4 regions of the Paenibacillus vandeheii genome follow, and region 4 is predicted to be linked to each of the others. Evidence: riboswitches for the same ligand, from Rfam matches in the RefSeq annotation. Region 4 holds a riboswitch; each other region holds the start of a gene.
What was found. A riboswitch is a leader RNA that binds a small molecule or an ion and turns the genes downstream of it on or off. The one in region 4 is predicted to bind cyclic di-AMP.

Region 1 (4,497 bases), on a different contig from region 4:
TGTCCCCTCCAGAATGAAAGATCATCTAACCTGAAACTATCCATATCATTATAACGGAACCTGTAGTTACATCATAGCATTTTGTGGTAATTTTTTGAACTAATCACATAACCGGGACTTTTTAGTGCCATTTTATGATTTATTTATCCCCGAGGACCTTCATAGACCATGCAGTAAAAAGGTTTCAAACCGCTCGGTGTCTGTCGTTCGTATGTATCCTGCGTAACAAATCCGGCCTTGAGATAGACACGAATGGCCCGTTCATTCCAGGTCAGGACTTCCAGATCAATTTCGTTTGCCGGGTTCCGGCGAATCGCTTCCTGCACAATGGCCGAGACAAAAGCCGTCCCCAGACCATGTCCACAGCGTTCGGGATGCATACCAAGCCCGATGCGGGTGACACCTTCAAGTGGGAAGTATTGAGCGAAACCCCAAATTTGATGATCCTCTCCCAACACCACTGCATATTGTTCCTTCCGTAGCTGGGGATCTCCGAATTCCACTTCGAGTGCTTTCATCTGCTCCCAGGGTAGCCAGCTATAAATATTATAAGGCGGATCATACTGCCAATCACAGATGAGCTCCGCATGTTCTTCTTGCATGGGCACAACGTGAAACGTCACAGGGGCTTTATCCATACAACTGCACGCTCCTCTCATTGTGAACAAGCTATACTGATTTTAATTTGTCCAATAGCCTAGATATGTCATTCCATATCTATCTTGTTTTCACTCTACAAAAGAGGCGTTCATTTGGCAAGTCCTTGTTATTGAAAAAAAGTGAAACAAAAGTTCCGGTAATTTCGTTTATATTATAGTGGGATGGGTAAAAACATTATAAGAGCACGGACGAAGCAATGCAAAATAGCCCTAAAAAAGTAAAGTTAGGTTAGATAGCTTATCCCAAAATACTTTTGATGGAAACGAAGCACAAAAAAACCGCCGGATACATTCCTGCGGAGAATGTACCAGACGGTTCTATTATGCTTCGTTACAGTAGTGTTATTGTTACAGCATGACGTTGCTCAGCTTGTCCCTAGTCGATGGCCAATGTCTCATATGCGTCCGTGCTCATAATGCGTTTAGCGCCAACATAGCGGTTAGCCCAATAGCTTTCACTTAATGCGCTGATTGTAACTCCTTTGGAAGAAGAGGAGTGTGCAAACTTTCCATCTCCTACAAAGATCCCTACGTGCGAGACCCCTTTGCCCGTTGTATTGAAGAATACCAGATCACCTGGTCTCATTTCCATACGGGATACTGAATCGCCCATGTCGAATTGCGAACTTGATTGGCGTGCCAGATCAATGCCCAGCTTGTCGAATACATAACTTGTAAACCCAGAGCAGTCAAAGCCGTTAAGCGTTGTTCCTCCGCTTTTGTATGTAGTTCCCATTGCTGAATCAATGACTTGGTCCATTTTTGAATCTGCGAATGCGCTGCCTGCTCCAAGCGATAATGCGAATGTGAGGCTAAGTACAGCTGCGGTTAGTTTCTTCTTAAACAAAAGATATACCCCTTCCAATGCCTGCGAGGTTAGCTTAAGGATTCGGTTGAAGGTCCCCTATGATCCCTCTGTTGCAAGATCAATTCACCCATAACTGGTTCCCCCGCTTCCCAGGTGCTAGGAATTTGGCTATGCTAGTTGTGCACCTGCGAAATCAAGAAATGACGATTAAATTTTAAGTAGTTACAAATATGAAGGTAAAGATTACAAAGTTGTTACTAAAAACTCACTGCGATTATTGTAACAGAGGTATATCACTTTGGCAACGTTTAGCAACAAAATTAGCAAAAAAAACCTCGACCTTTGACGGGGAAAGGTCGAGGTTTGCTTGTTTAACGGCATTTGATGAGCTTAACTTTACATAGAGATGGTAACAATTTTAACCGTTCAATTTATTCCTTGACCGAGTTGGACTGCCATAACCGGAAATGGGCGCATATTTTCCACAGACTCAGCAAGCACCGGGCAAGTGGGTACGTTTGTTGTAGTATAAGGCCGGTTAAGCCTGTTACTAACCATGAAGCTGAGGTAAAGGCACCAAAGACCAACAGATGAAGACCGCCCAGCAGGGTCGCAATACCGATCAGGGTGATGGTTTGGCGCAGAGCAATCCATAGGGCCTGGAACGTACCACGCGCTCCACCTTCCCCGTCAGGAGCCGAGACCCCAAACTGCATGTAGAGAAGGGCATGATGTATTACCCACCCGTATACAATCCAACCAGCAACATAGGGAATACCCGGCAAGAGCAGTTGGAGGGAATGAAAGCCATCCATAAAGATGGAATAGAGCTTCGGTGCGAGCCAATAAGCCGGCAGCAGCAGCAATACGGTTCGAATCGTGTGAAGCAACAGCATCGGTTTCCACAAATTTTTGATGCCGCGAATGAATGGAACGCGCTCTTCCGAATGATTAAAATGCTGGAGCGAGTAGAGCAGCCCTGCCTGAATGAGCGGGCTAATTAGCATCCGCAGCAGCAGCATAGCTCCTAGAATCCATAAATAGCGATGGACCTCCGGGTTCGTTGACAGACCAAGCTGGCTCTCCATTTTGAATAGAATCGTACTTAGCTCCCCGGCATCAGGTTCAGGATAACGCAGGAGAAGCGGGACTACAGCTGACTGTACCATCCGATAAAGAAAGTATCCCCATATTAATTGATAGAGAAATAAGAGTGCCGCAATGAACATATGCTGACGGACGAGAAACCAGCCTTCACGTATTTTCGCTTTCACTGTATCCACCTCACCATGACAGACTTCCGAATATAGCTTCTATAAGTTTGGTTGCGCTCATGCTCCAGCGGGATTTGGTTGGCTCATCCAGTCCGGCTTTCAGAAAATTGTTCATATGATGGTTCTCCAGCACGATCGTGTATAGCGGATCAGTCATCGCCCAGGAAACCGGGGAAGTGTAGGTCAATTTGTAGGTAATGCGCTCCTTGCTACCATCCCATTCTTTCGTCATGGTTTTCCCATCCTCGAACATAATTCGAACAGGCACCTTCGTATATTCACTGCCTTTTTTCTGCACTGTAACCGACGACTCGTACAAGGTTTGACCATCTTTCAGAACGGGAGTGACCTTGATCTTCTCCACTGCAAAGTCAGCCATGCCGTCTCCGTACACGTATTGTTCAAAATAATCCGACCAGGACGTGCGGGTCACTTGTTCCACGACCTTTTGAAAATCAGATGAAGTAGGGTGTTTGAAGCGGTATTTCTTCACATAGGTCGAGAGAATGCGCTCCATCGTTTTAGCACCAACCTGCTGCTCGATCCCGAGTAATACAAGCTTGCCTCTTGTGTATACGTTGGCTGCATAATGATTCTGGGAATCAAACTTCCAGGAGTCTTGTGTCAGTGGAGCTGGGGAAGTAATGAGACCTGATTGTACGGGCAGATTCGGGATAAGTCCGTATTCCTGTTCCATCAGTTTGTCTTCCGCATAGGAGGTGAATCCTTCGTCCAGCCAAGCCTCTTCAAATTCATTACTGGCGACCATACCGTAAAAATACTGATGTCCAATCTCGTGCACAACCGTTCGTTCCAGATCGTAACCAGGGGCGGAATCATCCGCACCGAAGGCAGTGACCAAGGTAGGGTATTCCATTCCCCCTGCACCATTCCCCGATTTGGGCGGGACAACGATGGACAGTGTAGAATACGGATAAGGGCCAAACCACTTGCTATAATTGGATAGTGCTGCTTTGGCTGCATAGAAATAGCGTTCCTTCAGATCCTCATGAGCAGGGTCGAGGTACAGCTTGATTCGAACGCCAGGCACATTAGGAGCAGAGAAGGGCTCTTCCGCATAAACAAAATCAGGTGAGGCTGACCAGGCAAAATCATGTACATCATCGGCATAGAACTGATAGATTTTTTCGCCGTTCTTCACCGCAGCTTGTTGGGTTGGGAATCCTGTGGCAGCCACCTTGTATGTTTCCGGTACCCGAATACGTACACTATAGATGCCGAAATCTGCATAAAACTCTGAATTGCCATGATACTGATGCAAATTCCAGCCTTCGGACGTTCGACCTCGTGTGCCAACTGGCTCATATACGCTAAGTTTAGGGAACCATTGACCTGCCATAACAAAGTTATCTGCTGTTCCCATGCGGGCAAAAATTTTCGGCAGCTTGACCTCAAATCGGGTGTGAAGCGTGATGCTTTCACCGGCTTTAACGGGTTTGGGCAGCCGTACCTTAATGAGGGTAGTATCTTTCATATTTCCGTCATCCGGCTGCACATATTGCATCCGATGCAAGAGGGAAAGCCCGTCCTCTGTTTTCATTTCTGTAATATGCATGGAACCATAACCGTCCGTGGGCATAACATCGCCGCGAAGCTTTCCCCCGGATTCTTTCATAAAGGTGGTGTCGGCAGAAGAGAAGGCGTTGGGATACATGTGAAAATAAAGCTCACTGACGGTTTTCTTGCCTGGATGTGTCCAAGTTATCGTCTGAGTCCCTTGTAAGACATTTCCGTC
Region 2 (4,497 bases), on a different contig from region 4:
GTCCAGACAAAAAAGGGTCACCCGGTTTCCCTCAATACATGTTCACTCTGCCTGCCGGTTCGGATGACCTCTACTTCTTATTTGAGCAATTCTTTGATGTCTGCTTCAATTTTATCAGGTGTTGTTTTGGGAGCATACCGTTTCAGAACACGTCCGTTCTGATCCACAAGGAATTTGGTGAAGTTCCATTTGATGGCTTTGGAGCCGAGTACGCCGGGTGCTTCTTTGGTAAGATGCTGAAATAGAGGATGAGCGCTTGAACCATTCACATCGATCTTCTCAAACATCGGGAAGCTGATACCATAGTTCATCTGGCAGAACTCGGCAATATCATCAGAAGAGCCTTTTTCCTGTGCAAACTGGTTGCTTGGAAAACCAAGAACTTCAAATGGGGAGTCTTTAAACTTGTCCTGGAGTTCTTGCAGACCTTTGAATTGAGGTGTAAGGCCGCATTGGCTTGCTGTATTCACGATAAGCAATACTTTGTCACGATAGTTGGACATCTCAACTTCCTGACCGCGAAGGGTGTTTACTTTGTAGTCGTAGACTGACATGAAAATCGCCTCCATTTCATATTCTTCTATCTTCTATTATATTGATTGCAATTAAATATTGCAAAATTAATATTGTTTTTTTAACCCCATTTGGACCTCTCGTGTATGAACTGTGAATGTTTTGCTACCTGAATTTCGCTAAAGAGAGAATTAGAGAGCTTTAAAGAGATGGGTAGAGAATGGATGTGTTGTAAGCGTTATTATTGATGGGAAATGGCAAAAATCCGTCGATTCGGTGATCTGCGCAGACTTTACACCGATATGGCACGGGTGTATGATTCATATCGTAATTCCAATTTAAATTAAATTTTACATGAAAAACGAAACAAACGATAATATCGCTCTGATTAATGATGATAAAGGAACGATGTTTTAATCGCTGAGTTTCCATTCATTCATGGGTGGGAAACGGGGGAACCAACAGGATGAACTGTCCAGGACAGTGGGCATCCATGGGGTGAATTTTCCGGTGACAGCCGGAAATAGGGCGACTCTCGCGTCCGAATCCGTCAGCTAACCTCGTAAGCGTTAGAAGGGAGAGGCAACAAGCCGTACGCTGGTTCATAGTGTCTTTTTGCTATGGATTATTAAGAAGCGTCCGGGAGGCCTTGGTCCCCCACGCTTCTTTTTTGTTGTCTTTTCACGCCAAGGGAGGAACAAATGATGGATAAAGAGATGATCTTAGTGACTGCTCCAAATGAAGCAGGACGTAAATTTATCAAATTGCTGATGTACAAAAAAATGCCGTTTGCCGTTCTGACCAACAGTGCAGGGGAAGAGCGCAGGCTCCGGAGAATCGGTGTGGAGCATGTCATTCGCATGAACACGGCTGCAGCTCAGAAATGGTTTTTGCCGCAAGGCAGTGTTGGCAATGTTTTTATTTTTGAAAATAGCTTAAACCTGACCTGCCGATATTTGCAGATCTGCCGCTCCTGGACATCCAAGTCCCTGTGTGTCATTACAGAACAGAGCCATCCCAAAGGGATTTATCGGGGAATGGGTGCAGACCGTATTGTATATTCCTTGAATGGGGAAGTTGGGTTTTTGCTTAATGGTTAGTATCTAGTGTCTAGTGCTATTCCTGTGATTGATCCGATGTAAGCTGCCTGTTATAATTGAAATCATAAATAAACGGAATCTTGAGGAGACTCATGCGTGATGGTGAGTCTTCTTTTTTATGGTTTGGGTAATGGGGAAATGAATTTCCTGTGGCTAACGAGGAGGAATAGGCGTGCCGGATGTACGTGGAATACAATGGTTGTTCTTTGATGTGGGGGATACGCTCGTGGACGAATGGGAGCCGGTGGATGATATTATCGGTCAGTTCGTTCGTGAAGCTTGCGCACTGGGTTACCAGGTGGAAATGCAGACGGTACGAGAACTATTTGCCGCTTCCTACCGAAATTACGAGCAATGGCCGATGAAATTGGCTATTCGTACCCTTATTAGCGATGAAGGGCACCGGGAACAGATACAGGAGAAGCTAAAGTTCCGCAAAGAGCTTGAGCGCCCCTTCGCGTCAGCCGACGCTGTTCTCCAGACGTTGTCGCAGCACTATAAGATTGGCATCATTGCCAATCAGAGCCCGGGAACGGAAAATCGTCTGGAAAGCTACGGCTTACGCAAGTATGTGGATGTGCTGGCCTGTTCCGCTGAAGAAGGAGTGTCCAAGCCTGATCCTGAATTGTATGCTGTAGCTCTGAAACAGGCGGGATGTAAACCGGAGGAAGCGGTCATGATCGGCGATCGGATTGATAATGATATTATTCCGGCTAAGAAGCTGGGTATGCACACGATCCGAATTTTGCAGGGGTATGGCAGGTTCCAGCCGGAGCTAGCAGATGCAGAGCGTCCGGACTGGACGGTTGAATCACTGGATGAGCTACTTCCCTTGCTGATGGTAACTCAAAATTGATAAATAAACTAAAAGCGGTATTTAAGAGCTAATCTAATCGGTATGGATCAGGTTGGATTAGGTTCTGCTAAAACATATAAAAGGCTGATCGTCTCAAGGGAACGGTACTTGAGTTGATCAGCCTTTTTGAGTTAGACAAAATACGGATTCGTTTCAATTAGCTTAGAACAGCATAATGGTCTGGATGATCAGATACACATTCAGGACAACAATAACTCCGGCAATGATCCAGGAGGTGATTTTGAGCCAAAGCTTGTTAGCAAAATCCCCCATGCTTTTTTTGTCACTCGTAAACATGATCAGCGGAATGACGGCAAAGGGTAGCTGCAGGGACAGCACAACCTGGCTCAGAATCAACAGTTCCTCTGTTCCGTGCTCTCCGGCAATGGCTGTTACGATGACCGCCGGGATGATCGCGATCAGACGTGTTACCAGTCGACGAAGCCACGCCGGAATACGAATGTTCAGGAAGCCTTCCATTACAATCTGTCCGGACAGCGTGCCTGTGAGTGTTGAGTTCTGGCCTGAAGCCAGTAGGGCTACACCGAACAGGATGCTGGCTATGGTGGTTCCCAGCAAAGGTGTCAGCAGATGGTAAGCATCCGTAATTTCCGCGACCTGGGTCATACCTGCACTATGGAACACGGCAGCTGAAACAATTAGGATGGCTGCATTGATGAACAGGGCCAGCGTTAAAGCGATGGTTGAATCCATAGTGGAATACAGAATCGCTTCTTTTTTACCCTGAGGTGTCTTTTCAATCTGACGGGTCTGTACGATGGAAGAATGCAGATACAGGTTATGGGGCATCACGGTTGCGCCAATAATGCCGATGGCGATGTAGAGCATGGCTGGATTTTGCAAAATCTCGACACTTGGTACAAAGCCGTGCATGACGCCACCCATATCCGGTTTGGCGAGAAACAGGTCGATCCCGAAACAGAGGGCGATGGTAGCCATCAGCACAATGACGAGGGATTCCAGTGCACGGAAGCCTTTATTTTGCAGCAAAAGAATGACAAGTACATCGACTGCGGTAATAATGACGCCATATAACATGGGAATGTTGAATAGCAGCTTGAGTGCGATGGCTGAACCAATAACCTCCGCAAGGTCGGTGGCTGCAATCGCAAGCTCACACAATATCCATAACACCATCACGACAGGCATGCTGAATCGTTCGCGGCAGGCTTGCGCCAAATCCCGTCCTGTGACAATCCCGAGCTTGCCAGCGAGAGACTGTAACACAACAGCCATCAGGTTCGAAATTAAAATAACGGATAATAAGGTATAGCCAAATTGTGAACCACCTGCAATATCAGTTGCCCAGTTCCCGGGATCCATATATCCAACGGCAACCAGGTAACCCGGTCCAACAAAAGCAAGGAATTTTTTCCACCAAGCAGCGTTCTGAGGCACCTTCATGGAGCTGTGGGCTTCCCCGAGAGATGGGGCCATACCCGCAGCCAATGGTTCATTGGAAGGAGTGTTGAACGGATTCTTTTTACTCATAATATAATCACCCGACTTTGAAGTATTGATATTCTATATGAAGAGGAACGGTGTCGTTCCATTGATTAAATTTGAACATTGAAATCAAAATGAAATCAAAATCAAAAACGTAATTAAACTACTTTCGATATGTCTAAACGTTTATGTTGATACTTACATTGTACTCCTTCAATTATTTTTGTCTAGTGCAACTTTTGTGTAGAAGGACAAGATTTACCGGAGAGTGAGTTGTGCCTTAGTATATTACCCAACCCTCAATAAATAACCAATGTGCATCTCACGTGCATGAAAATGATAAAGATGTAAAAGCTGAATAAGGAACAACATGCGTTTCAAAATAAGTCAGAAGTTTAAATTGAATAATAGGCAGTAAAAAAATTTGAAGGCGAAGGAGAGATTCTTAATGGAAGCTTTATATACAGCAACAGCGACAGTCAAAGGTGGACGTACAGGTTCGGTTGCTTCTTCGGATGGTGTGCTCAAGCATGATCTGAAAATGCCAAAAGAGCTTGGAGG
Region 3 (4,497 bases), on a different contig from region 4:
GTTCTCTGTTCTCCTTTGTGAAGAAACGAGCTTTAAGATTATTCGAGATCGTTTTTCTACGCTGAGCAAAAGAAGCCTGTACCACTTCGAAGTAATGTGCCTCGTCGGGAATTTCAACCGGCGGCTGCTCACGCACCTTCAGCTTGATTACCGCCGATTCCACATTAGGCTGCGGAATAAAGACTGTAGGCGGCACAATGCAGACCAATTCCGGCATACTGTAGTACTGAACCGCAATGCTCAGACTGCCATAGTCCTTTGATCCTGGTGCAGCAGCCATACGTTCCGCCACTTCCTTCTGGATCATGACCACAATGCTGTCCACAGGCAGCTTCTCTTCGAGCAGCTTCATCATGATTGGCGTCGTTACATAATAAGGCAGATTGGCTACAACACTCACTTTATCTACCGTTCCAAAATCCGTACGGAACAGCTCAGCCAGATCCAGCTTCAGCACATCCCCGTGATGCACACGAACGTTCGGATAAGGCTCCATCACTTCCCCCAGAATTGGCAACAGTCGCTGATCAATCTCTACAGCCGTTACAGGCCCAGCTACCCGAGCGAGACGTTCTGTGAGTGCACCAATACCCGGTCCGATCTCAAGTGCGCCTTTGGACTCGTCCAAATCAGCTGCATTTACAATTTTATTCAATATATTTTGATCGATCAGAAAGTTCTGACCCAGGCTCTTCTTGAATGAAAATCCGTGTCTTTGAATAATTTCTTTGGTTCGTTTGGGTGTTGCAATCTCTACGGTTTCTTCCATGCCCTTCATACGCTCACAATCCTTCACGTTCAATTTGCGATAATGCTTCGGAGAACTCTTCCCGGGTAATCTGGAATACACTCAACCGCTTGTGGAACTGCTTGCCGTTGCAATAACCGATGCCCAACAAATTGCCCATCTCCATGCGACGTGCAGCAGCCTGTGGGTGCACAATCAGTCCCGCAGCAATCAGATCCTCCCAATCGATCAGACTTGGTGCGCCTTCATATGACGTATGCACACGAGCCAGTGCATGACGAATCGCCTCCGGTGAGGCGTTCTCCACTCCGATGTCGCCTTTGCGCGTAGCATCCGCCTCCGGAATGAAGGCATGTTTGCAACCAGGTACTTTATTGGCAATGATTTTACGAATACGTTCACCCGCGTGATCCGGGTCTGTCAGTACGATGACACCACGTCTCTCTTGCGCAAGTGCAATCCGCTTTAGAATGCGCTGGTTGATGGCTGATCCACCAGTCTCGATTGTATCTGCCTGAACCGCACGGCGAATGGCTACGGTGTCATCACGGCCTTCCACCACGATCACTTCTTTTATCATGTTCCATTTCTTCCTTTCTAACGCAAAAAGAAGAGGAATATCCTCTTCTCTGCCAAACGCGGGGGAGACTGAATTCAGACCCCTCCGCCGCATATTCCGCATGAATCATTCATGCAACTATTTTATAGCATTCCCATTTCAAAGTAAAACGATTTTAGTTTGCTTCCGGCTTCACCGGACCAATCACATATACCGTCTTGCCTTTCTTCCGTCCGAAGTTCAGGGCATGCTTCACACTATCATAATACACATCAATTTTGTTGCCTTTAATGGCACCACCGGTGTCTTCCGCACGACGGAAGCCAAGGCCCTCGATATACACCCACCAGCCAATCGGAATGATTTTGGGATCAACCGCAATGGTACGTCCCTCGGTGACCCGAGTGCCTGAGGCTGTTTTTGTGCCGATACCGGGCTCTTCAGAAGAGTATGCCGTCATGGATACATTTTTCAATACTTTAGAATATTTAAAAGAACTGCCTGAGACGGTAATCACTTTGCTGCCCGAGGCAGCGGTTTTCTTCGAGTTCGTGGTTGTTGCTGTTTTTGTCGTGGAAGTCTGCGCCGATACCGTCTGAATCACTGGCTCTTTCACAACAGGTTTTGCTTTGGTGCCAACGGCGATAACTTTATCAACGCGATTCGTTGCGATCGATTTACCCACCATTTTTTTGGAGACCAGTTCTCCATCCTGGAACACTTTTTCAATATGCTGTACAAGTGTGCCTTCTTTACCGCTCACAACGACACGATTGTCGCCTTTGTACAAGCTAGGGTCAGCTGTTTTGATCACTTTATAAGCGATCGGCTGTTCCACTTCCACCGTACGCTTGGTTACACGCACTACACGAATTTTCATATCCGCTTCAACAGTGGTTCCCAGCGCAGGATACACTTTATCTTCACTTGCAATCTGAATACCTGATTTTTTAATCGCATCTTTTACCGATGAATCGGTTGTATACAGAGTCTTGGTGTCTCCGTCTGCCGTAATCTTAACTGGAACGGCCCGCTCAATAACGATGCGGTCTCCATCTGTGATCGCCCCATTCAAGGGCATGGATACCTGATCGTGAGGGCTGACTGTGATTGACTGCTCCTCCAGCATTTCCTGAAGCATTCCTGTACGAGTCTCTACCGCTTGAGCTTTGCCATCAATAACCAGTGAAATTTGTTTCCCGGCCTGACCGTAAACGACTAACAAGATCATGATTGTAAGCGCAATTGAGAAAATCGCGATCAATGCCATTTGACGCAAGTTCTCATGCTTCCACCGCAACGCGAAAGACTTACTGGATGATCGTGACTCATGGGTCTCTTCTGGTTGGAATGTGCCCACTTCTCCGTCCTCCTTCATAGCCTCGCCGTCTAAAGTAATGCATGATGTCTTTGACGCGACTATACCAAATTTTCTACAGAACACAGATCGGACCAACATAATCCGGGTTCTGCACCATGAACCAATCTTCGCAACATGATGTCATCCTCCTGAATACTTACCGTATGATGACAGTATTTCTTTTATTCAAAAACAAAAAAGCCAAAGAAAGAGTTTAAGAGGAACTCTTTCGTGGCTTCCGAATGATTCTGAATATCGGAAATTCATGCACGAGGTTGCCTCTCTTTTTCCGCTTGCGAGGTTAGCTGTCGGGTTCGGGCGAAAGAGAGCCGCCCTATCTCCGGTCACCCGCTCATGGCGGACGCCCTTGAATTCACCCCGAGACCCAAAGAAGAAATCAAATACGGCTTCGCAGATTTATACGCTGCTTTTGGGTCAGCGCATGTTGCGCATCGGCTGCAATCACCGATGTTTAAGCCCTATTGGTTCCCCCGCTCTCCGTTAACGGAGACTCAGCGAGACTGATTCATGAAAGTAATGTTGTTTCATCGGAAAGTGTCCCTTTGTTCATCCCCCGAACATCTGTCCAATTTTCCGCACAACAATTCACTGAAAAGATGATATCCTGTTTCTATGCATGTTGTAAAGCGTTGTTCAAGTACGTTTTTCTAAATATTTGGTTAAAATATTGTAATATTCTTGATTTATTTGGATCAAAAAGCAAATTAACTCCGCCTAACTCACTTTTTCACCCGTTTTGCTCGATATTTTAACGAATCCCAAATCGTTCCATGGCATTTCTGGTCGTTATTGCTGCAATTTCCTCTACCGAAATGCCTTTAATTTCCGCAGCTGCTTCTGCAACCAGACGTACATGCGCTGTCTCATTTCGTTTCCCACGATAAGGATGAGGTGTCAAATAAGGCGAGTCGGTTTCAATGAAAAATCGGTCCATAGGAACCTTCTCAAGTACCTCTTTCGGCTGCTTCGCATTTTTGAACGTGATTGGCCCTCCGAAGGAAAGATGGAAGCCCAAATCCAGGCACATTTTTGCCGTTTCCCAGCTGCCAGAGAACGAATGCATGACACCGCCTACTTCTCCAGCCTTTTCTTCACGCAGAATCTTTACAATATCCTCATGCGCATCCCGGTTGTGAATGACAATCGGCATATTCAACTCACGGGCCAGTCCAATCTGTTGTCGTAATACGCGATGTTGAACCTCTTTCGGTGAAGTGTCCCAATAATAGTCTAGACCAATTTCACCAATGGCTACCACTTTTTCATGCTTGCATAAAGATGCAATCCATTCCAGATCACCCTCCTGCATCGTGATCGCATCTACAGGGTGCCAACCTACTGCCGCATATATAAAATCATAGGTTTCAGCCAGCTTCATCGTGGTTGGAATGGTCTCCCGGTTAAAGCCTACGTTAATCATGCGGCCAACGCCTGCATCCACAGCACGCTGAATCATTTCCTCGCGGTCCTCGTCGAATTGTGGGGCATCCAGATGGGTATGTGTGTCGAACAACATCATTTTGTATTTCTCCCTTCGTGTCGAATCAACGACAATCTCTTCTTTATCCACTCTGCAGATCTTAACCAGAAATAAATATTACAAATTAGATCGTGCTTTTATCTATATTTCATTTCATTCGTTCATTGAGCACAACATGTAGAACGAACATGTTCCTTCATATCTATATGTTGCTTAATTTTAGCCGGCTGAGTTGTATTCTAATTGCTCTGATTACAAAATTATGTCGATCTACATGTACTCTCCATTAAAGCAGATTACTGTATCATGAAAATAGCTCTTTTAGAAAG
Region 4 (4,497 bases):
GATACCTATTATAAATCGAAACAAGTTATCATGATTCGCAATGAGGATAAAGACAAATATTCAACCATGGCCGATCTGGAAAATGAAAAAATTGGAGTCCAAAAAGGTTCCATTCAGGAAACGATTGGTCAGGGAATCCCAGGCGCCAAATTGACAGCACTTGATAAAATATCTGATATCGTACTGCAATTACAGACCAATCGTGTGAATGCTGCGATCGTCGAAGATACAGTAGCTGCCGGCTATCTGGATGATGTTATTGGACTATCTGCTGCGATCCCGGATGAAGAGCAGGTCGAAGCGGCGATCGGGATTCGCAAGGGCAATACGGAATTGCTGAATGCAGTCAACGGAACGCTCGAACGTCTGAAAAGCGAAAATAAAATTGATCAGATGGTTACAGAAGCAAGCCAGTTGATGGCAGACAAGGTGAATAAAAGCCAAAATATTTTTGAAGTGTTCTGGCAGTACAAAAGCTTCTATGCGACAGGTGTGGGCTATACGCTCTTACTGTCTGCTCTCGGTGTAATATTCGGGGTCATTATTGGTTTGATCATCTGTCTGTTCCGTCTGCATGACGTCGCAATTCTGCGCTGGCTCGGAACAGCTTACGTTGAGGTTATTCGTGGTACGCCTATGCTGGTTCAGTTAATGATTATCTATTATGGACTTGCTTTGACCCTTGGAATTAATTTTACGCCGCTTCAGGCGGGTATTATCACCCTTTCCATTAATAGTGGTGCCTATCTTGCCGAGATTTTCCGTGCAGGTATCCAGGGGGTGGATCGCGGTCAACTGGAAGCAGCTCGTTCCCTGGGGATGGGAAGAGGTGCCGCAATGCGCTTCATCATCCTTCCCCAAGCGTTCAAAGCAGTGCTGCCGGCGATTGGTAATGAGTTCGTGACAATTATCAAGGAATCCTCCATTATCTCGGTTATCGGTATGGTGGACATTATGTACCAGGCAAGTGTGGTCAAAAACATTACGTACCAAGGAATGAACCCATTCCTGATTGCAGCAGCCATTTACTTTGTGCTGACGTTCATTTTGTCCAAGCTGCTGGGTCGACTGGAAAGGAAGTTGAGTGCAAGTGATAGACGTTAGACAATTACACAAATCATATGGAAGCAACGATGTGCTTAAGGGCATCAACGTAACAATAGGCAAAGGTGAGGTTGTCGTGGTCATCGGTCCGTCCGGATCGGGGAAAAGTACCTTCTTACGTTGTCTGAACCTACTGGAGCAGCCAACTTCCGGGGAGATTGATTTTGAGGGAGTATCGATCACGGATCCCAAACATAACATTAATGCGACTCGTGAAAAAATGGGGATGGTATTCCAGCATTTCAATCTGTTCCCGCACAAAACGGTCCAGCAGAACATTACGATTGCTCCCATCAAAGTGAAAAAACAGTCTGCACACGAAGCGGAACAAATTTGCGCAGATTTGCTCAAGACGGTCGGCCTGTCCGACAAAAAAGACGCCTATCCAAACCAGCTGTCCGGTGGACAGAAACAACGGATAGCCATTGCAAGAGCTCTCGCAATGCAGCCGCATGTCATGCTGTTTGACGAGCCAACTTCTGCACTAGACCCTGAAATGGTCGGTGAGGTGCTGGATGTCATGAAGCGCCTTGCTGAAGGTGGTATGACCATGGTCATTGTAACGCATGAGATGGGCTTTGCTCGCGAAGTGGGTGACCGCATTCTGTTTATGGATGGCGGGGTTATTGTAGAAGAAGGAACGCCGGATGAAGTGTTTGGTCAACCCAAGCATGCACGTACACGTGACTTCCTCGCTAAAGTGCTCTAATACATCCAAATCCTTAAGTTCTTAAGGATGATGAGCAAGATGCAAAACAAAAATTTATCCAGTGGGTGAAAGTTTCATCCGCTCCATACATCCCTGTCGACGCCCAGTCGGCAGGGATGTTTTGTTATGTGAGGATACGAACAGATTTACATAAAAAGTAACGTTTCTGTCATCAATGATTGAAGTCCAAATAGACAATTTATTGAAAAAAGTCGCTTGAATTCAGCATAGAAGTTGAAGTGGTTTAGCCAGATGGTAACATTTACTACGACTCTTGGTTACAAAATTGTGATATATTTGTTCCTGCCGAAACTTCCGGAGGTGGGAGTGTGGGGGATGTAACGATGCAGAGTGTGCTTGGGGAAGAATCATTTGCACACGGCTTGGGGTGAATTAGGGCTACATAAATTATTCATGTAATTGAACCTATAGGGTGGTTTCCTCCATCCGAATCCGACAACTAACTTCGCAGGCATAATGAGGGAGGAAGACCATGATTAACAAGAAACGTATAGCCAAAACAGCAACAGCTTTGCTGACAGCAGCAATGCTCATTCAAGCCGTTCCGGCTCATGCTGATTCAGTTCATGTGGCCAAAGAGGGGGATACCTTCTACACCTTATCCAAACAATATGGAGTTGGACTTAACGCACTTATTAAAGCTAACAATGACATTTCAGCCTACAACATTTATGGGGGATTGAAAATTACGATCCCTGGTAACACAACGAACACAGCTTCTGCTGCAGCAGCAAAAACAGAGGCCAAAACGGTGACTGCCGCAAGTCTTGACGTAAATTCGGATAGCAAGGTGGTACAGGCCTGGGGGAAAACGTTTGATTACAGCAAAACTGTTGACGTAAAAGCAACAGCATACTCCGCGGATGCTTCCGAAAATGGAGGATGGGGTGCAGTAGATTACTTCGGTAATCCGCTCGAACTGGGCACGATCGCAGTAGACCCTAGTATCATTCCACTGGGTACAAAAGTACTGGTAACGGGTCATACACATCCAGGACTACCTAAACAGGCATTTGTTGCTACAGCCCGTGATGTGGGTGGTGCCATCAAAGGCCATAAAATTGATATCTTTATTCCTGGCAGCAAGCAATCCGTGAACACATTTGGTATTCAGGATGTTGAACTTTACATTTTGAAATAAAATCAAAAGAGTAGCTGCACATGAGCATGTGAGACTACAACTGAACCTACATTAAACCGAAAAGGGTGTCCTTCAATCAAAATATTGTGATTGAAGGACACCCTTTTGCATATCCGATTCCGGTGATCATGACCCTACTTGCCCTTGGGCAGTTCCAACAGTTCATCCAAAGTTACCAGCTCATACCCGCGGTTTCGCAGCTCCTCGATGACTTCAGGCAGTGCCTCAATAGTACCATTTAATATCGATCCGACCCCGCCTCCTGCATGCTGCAGAACAATGGAACCAGGTTTGACGGCAGACAGGATATTTTGTTTGACTTCCTTTTTGGAGAGGCCCTTCCAGTCCAGGGAATCGACGTTCCAGTTCACAATGCTGTAATGTTGTTTGGCCGCCCATTGCAGCTGCTGCTCGTTAATGTCGCCATAGGGTGGACGAATCATTTTGGGTGTGTAACCTACCAGATTTCGAATAATATCCCCGGTATGTAAGATTTGTTTGCGAAATGCATTCATGGATAGCTTACTGAACTGGGGGTGATTGTAGCTGTGATTGCCAACAATATGCCCTTCCTTCACCATGCGTTTCACCAAATCCGGATGTTTCTCAGCGCGATGTCCCACGATGAAAAAGGTAGCCCGTACCTTGTATTTTTTTAAAATATCCAGCACTTGAGGGGTGAACCGCGGATCAGGTACATCATCAAAAGTCAGTGCGACCTTTTTTGTTGAAGGGCCGTTGGTTTTGAACGTATCCGCATATTTCTGTCTGAGCTGTCCCAGTGTCAGCTGTTCCTCTTCGGAAGAATCAGACTTCGAAGCAGGTTCGGTTTGCGGGCTTGTAGATGCCCATATCTGAGCAGGGGCGTAACTTCCTCCCAGAAGAATGACCATGATGGATAACATGATGAGGCGTATGCGCATGTTAGTGCCTCCTTTTCCCAAATTGCGTTCTCTTTGGTATGCCCGGGGGATCCGTATTTATGCATGATGTGAGATGTTTCATTGTTGATTCATTAAATTGTAGCCATAATTCCACCATATATATTACATATAGAAAAGGACAGGTGGAGCAGGATGAATACATACGATTTAAATTCCGTTCGTTTACAGGTGATTGAGGCAGGGGAAGACAAAGTGTTTATGGTAACTGGAGGAAGATCACATATTGGGGCGGTAGCAACATTTTATCCGGACCGGGAACGGGTGAACGGGGCTACGGTGCATATCCCTGGGCATAAAGAACAAGAGCTGTGCGAGAGACTTGCACGTAGAGCTTCTCTGCATTTAAAGGTAACCGTGACTGTGATTATGGGCATTCACTTTGATGCTATTACGCGAATGCAGATTGATGAGATTGTGCAGACTGCAGAGAAGCTGCTGGATGAAGAGCTGTTGAGCCAAACCGGTCCACTGATCCAATAGCTACAGGTAGGCTAAGTAGCTAAAATCGTTTTTTAAGATTTTTTTTGTTAAAATTGAAACGAGTAGAACATTGCCACGTATGTATGATTATATACAAG

Region 1: it holds a riboswitch for cyclic di-AMP, as region 4 does, so the genes downstream of both, P5G61_RS30705 (C40 family peptidase) here and P5G61_RS18015 (3D domain-containing protein) in region 4, are expected to answer to the same signal.
Region 2: it holds a riboswitch for cyclic di-AMP, as region 4 does, so the genes downstream of both, P5G61_RS04695 (HAD family hydrolase) here and P5G61_RS18015 (3D domain-containing protein) in region 4, are expected to answer to the same signal.
Region 3: it holds a riboswitch for cyclic di-AMP, as region 4 does, so the genes downstream of both, P5G61_RS29660 (resuscitation-promoting factor) here and P5G61_RS18015 (3D domain-containing protein) in region 4, are expected to answer to the same signal.

What each region holds. Positions count from the first base shown of each region.
Region 1 covers NZ_JAROCD010000025.1:20,647-25,143, forward strand. The annotation lists gene P5G61_RS30700 (GNAT family N-acetyltransferase) at 144-638, opposite strand; gene P5G61_RS30705 (C40 family peptidase) at 1,036-1,506, opposite strand; cyclic di-AMP (ydaO/yuaA leader) riboswitch at 1,510-1,647, opposite strand; gene P5G61_RS30710 (hypothetical protein) at 1,899-2,741, opposite strand; gene P5G61_RS30715 (M1 family metallopeptidase) at 2,752-4,497, opposite strand, start outside.
Region 2 covers NZ_JAROCD010000002.1:421,739-426,235, forward strand. The annotation lists gene P5G61_RS04690 (glutathione peroxidase) at 78-554, opposite strand; cyclic di-AMP (ydaO/yuaA leader) riboswitch at 922-1,098, shown strand; gene P5G61_RS04695 (HAD family hydrolase) at 1,218-1,613, shown strand; gene P5G61_RS04700 (HAD family hydrolase) at 1,786-2,469, shown strand; gene P5G61_RS04705 (Nramp family divalent metal transporter) at 2,632-3,927, opposite strand; gene P5G61_RS04710 (organic hydroperoxide resistance protein) at 4,385-4,497, shown strand, end outside.
Region 3 covers NZ_JAROCD010000022.1:14,557-19,053, reverse strand. The annotation lists gene rsmA (16S rRNA (adenine(1518)-N(6)/adenine(1519)-N(6))-dimethyltransferase RsmA) at 1-778, opposite strand, end outside; gene rnmV (ribonuclease M5) at 783-1,328, opposite strand; gene P5G61_RS29660 (resuscitation-promoting factor) at 1,483-2,667, opposite strand; cyclic di-AMP (ydaO/yuaA leader) riboswitch at 2,942-3,195, opposite strand; gene P5G61_RS29655 (TatD family hydrolase) at 3,437-4,207, opposite strand.
Region 4 covers NZ_JAROCD010000008.1:307,909-312,405, reverse strand. The annotation lists gene P5G61_RS18025 (ABC transporter substrate-binding protein/permease) at 1-1,104, shown strand, start outside; gene P5G61_RS18020 (amino acid ABC transporter ATP-binding protein) at 1,091-1,813, shown strand; cyclic di-AMP (ydaO/yuaA leader) riboswitch at 2,108-2,304, shown strand; gene P5G61_RS18015 (3D domain-containing protein) at 2,307-2,975, shown strand; gene P5G61_RS18010 (polysaccharide deacetylase family protein) at 3,110-3,898, opposite strand; gene lpdD (prenylated flavin chaperone LpdD) at 4,052-4,399, shown strand.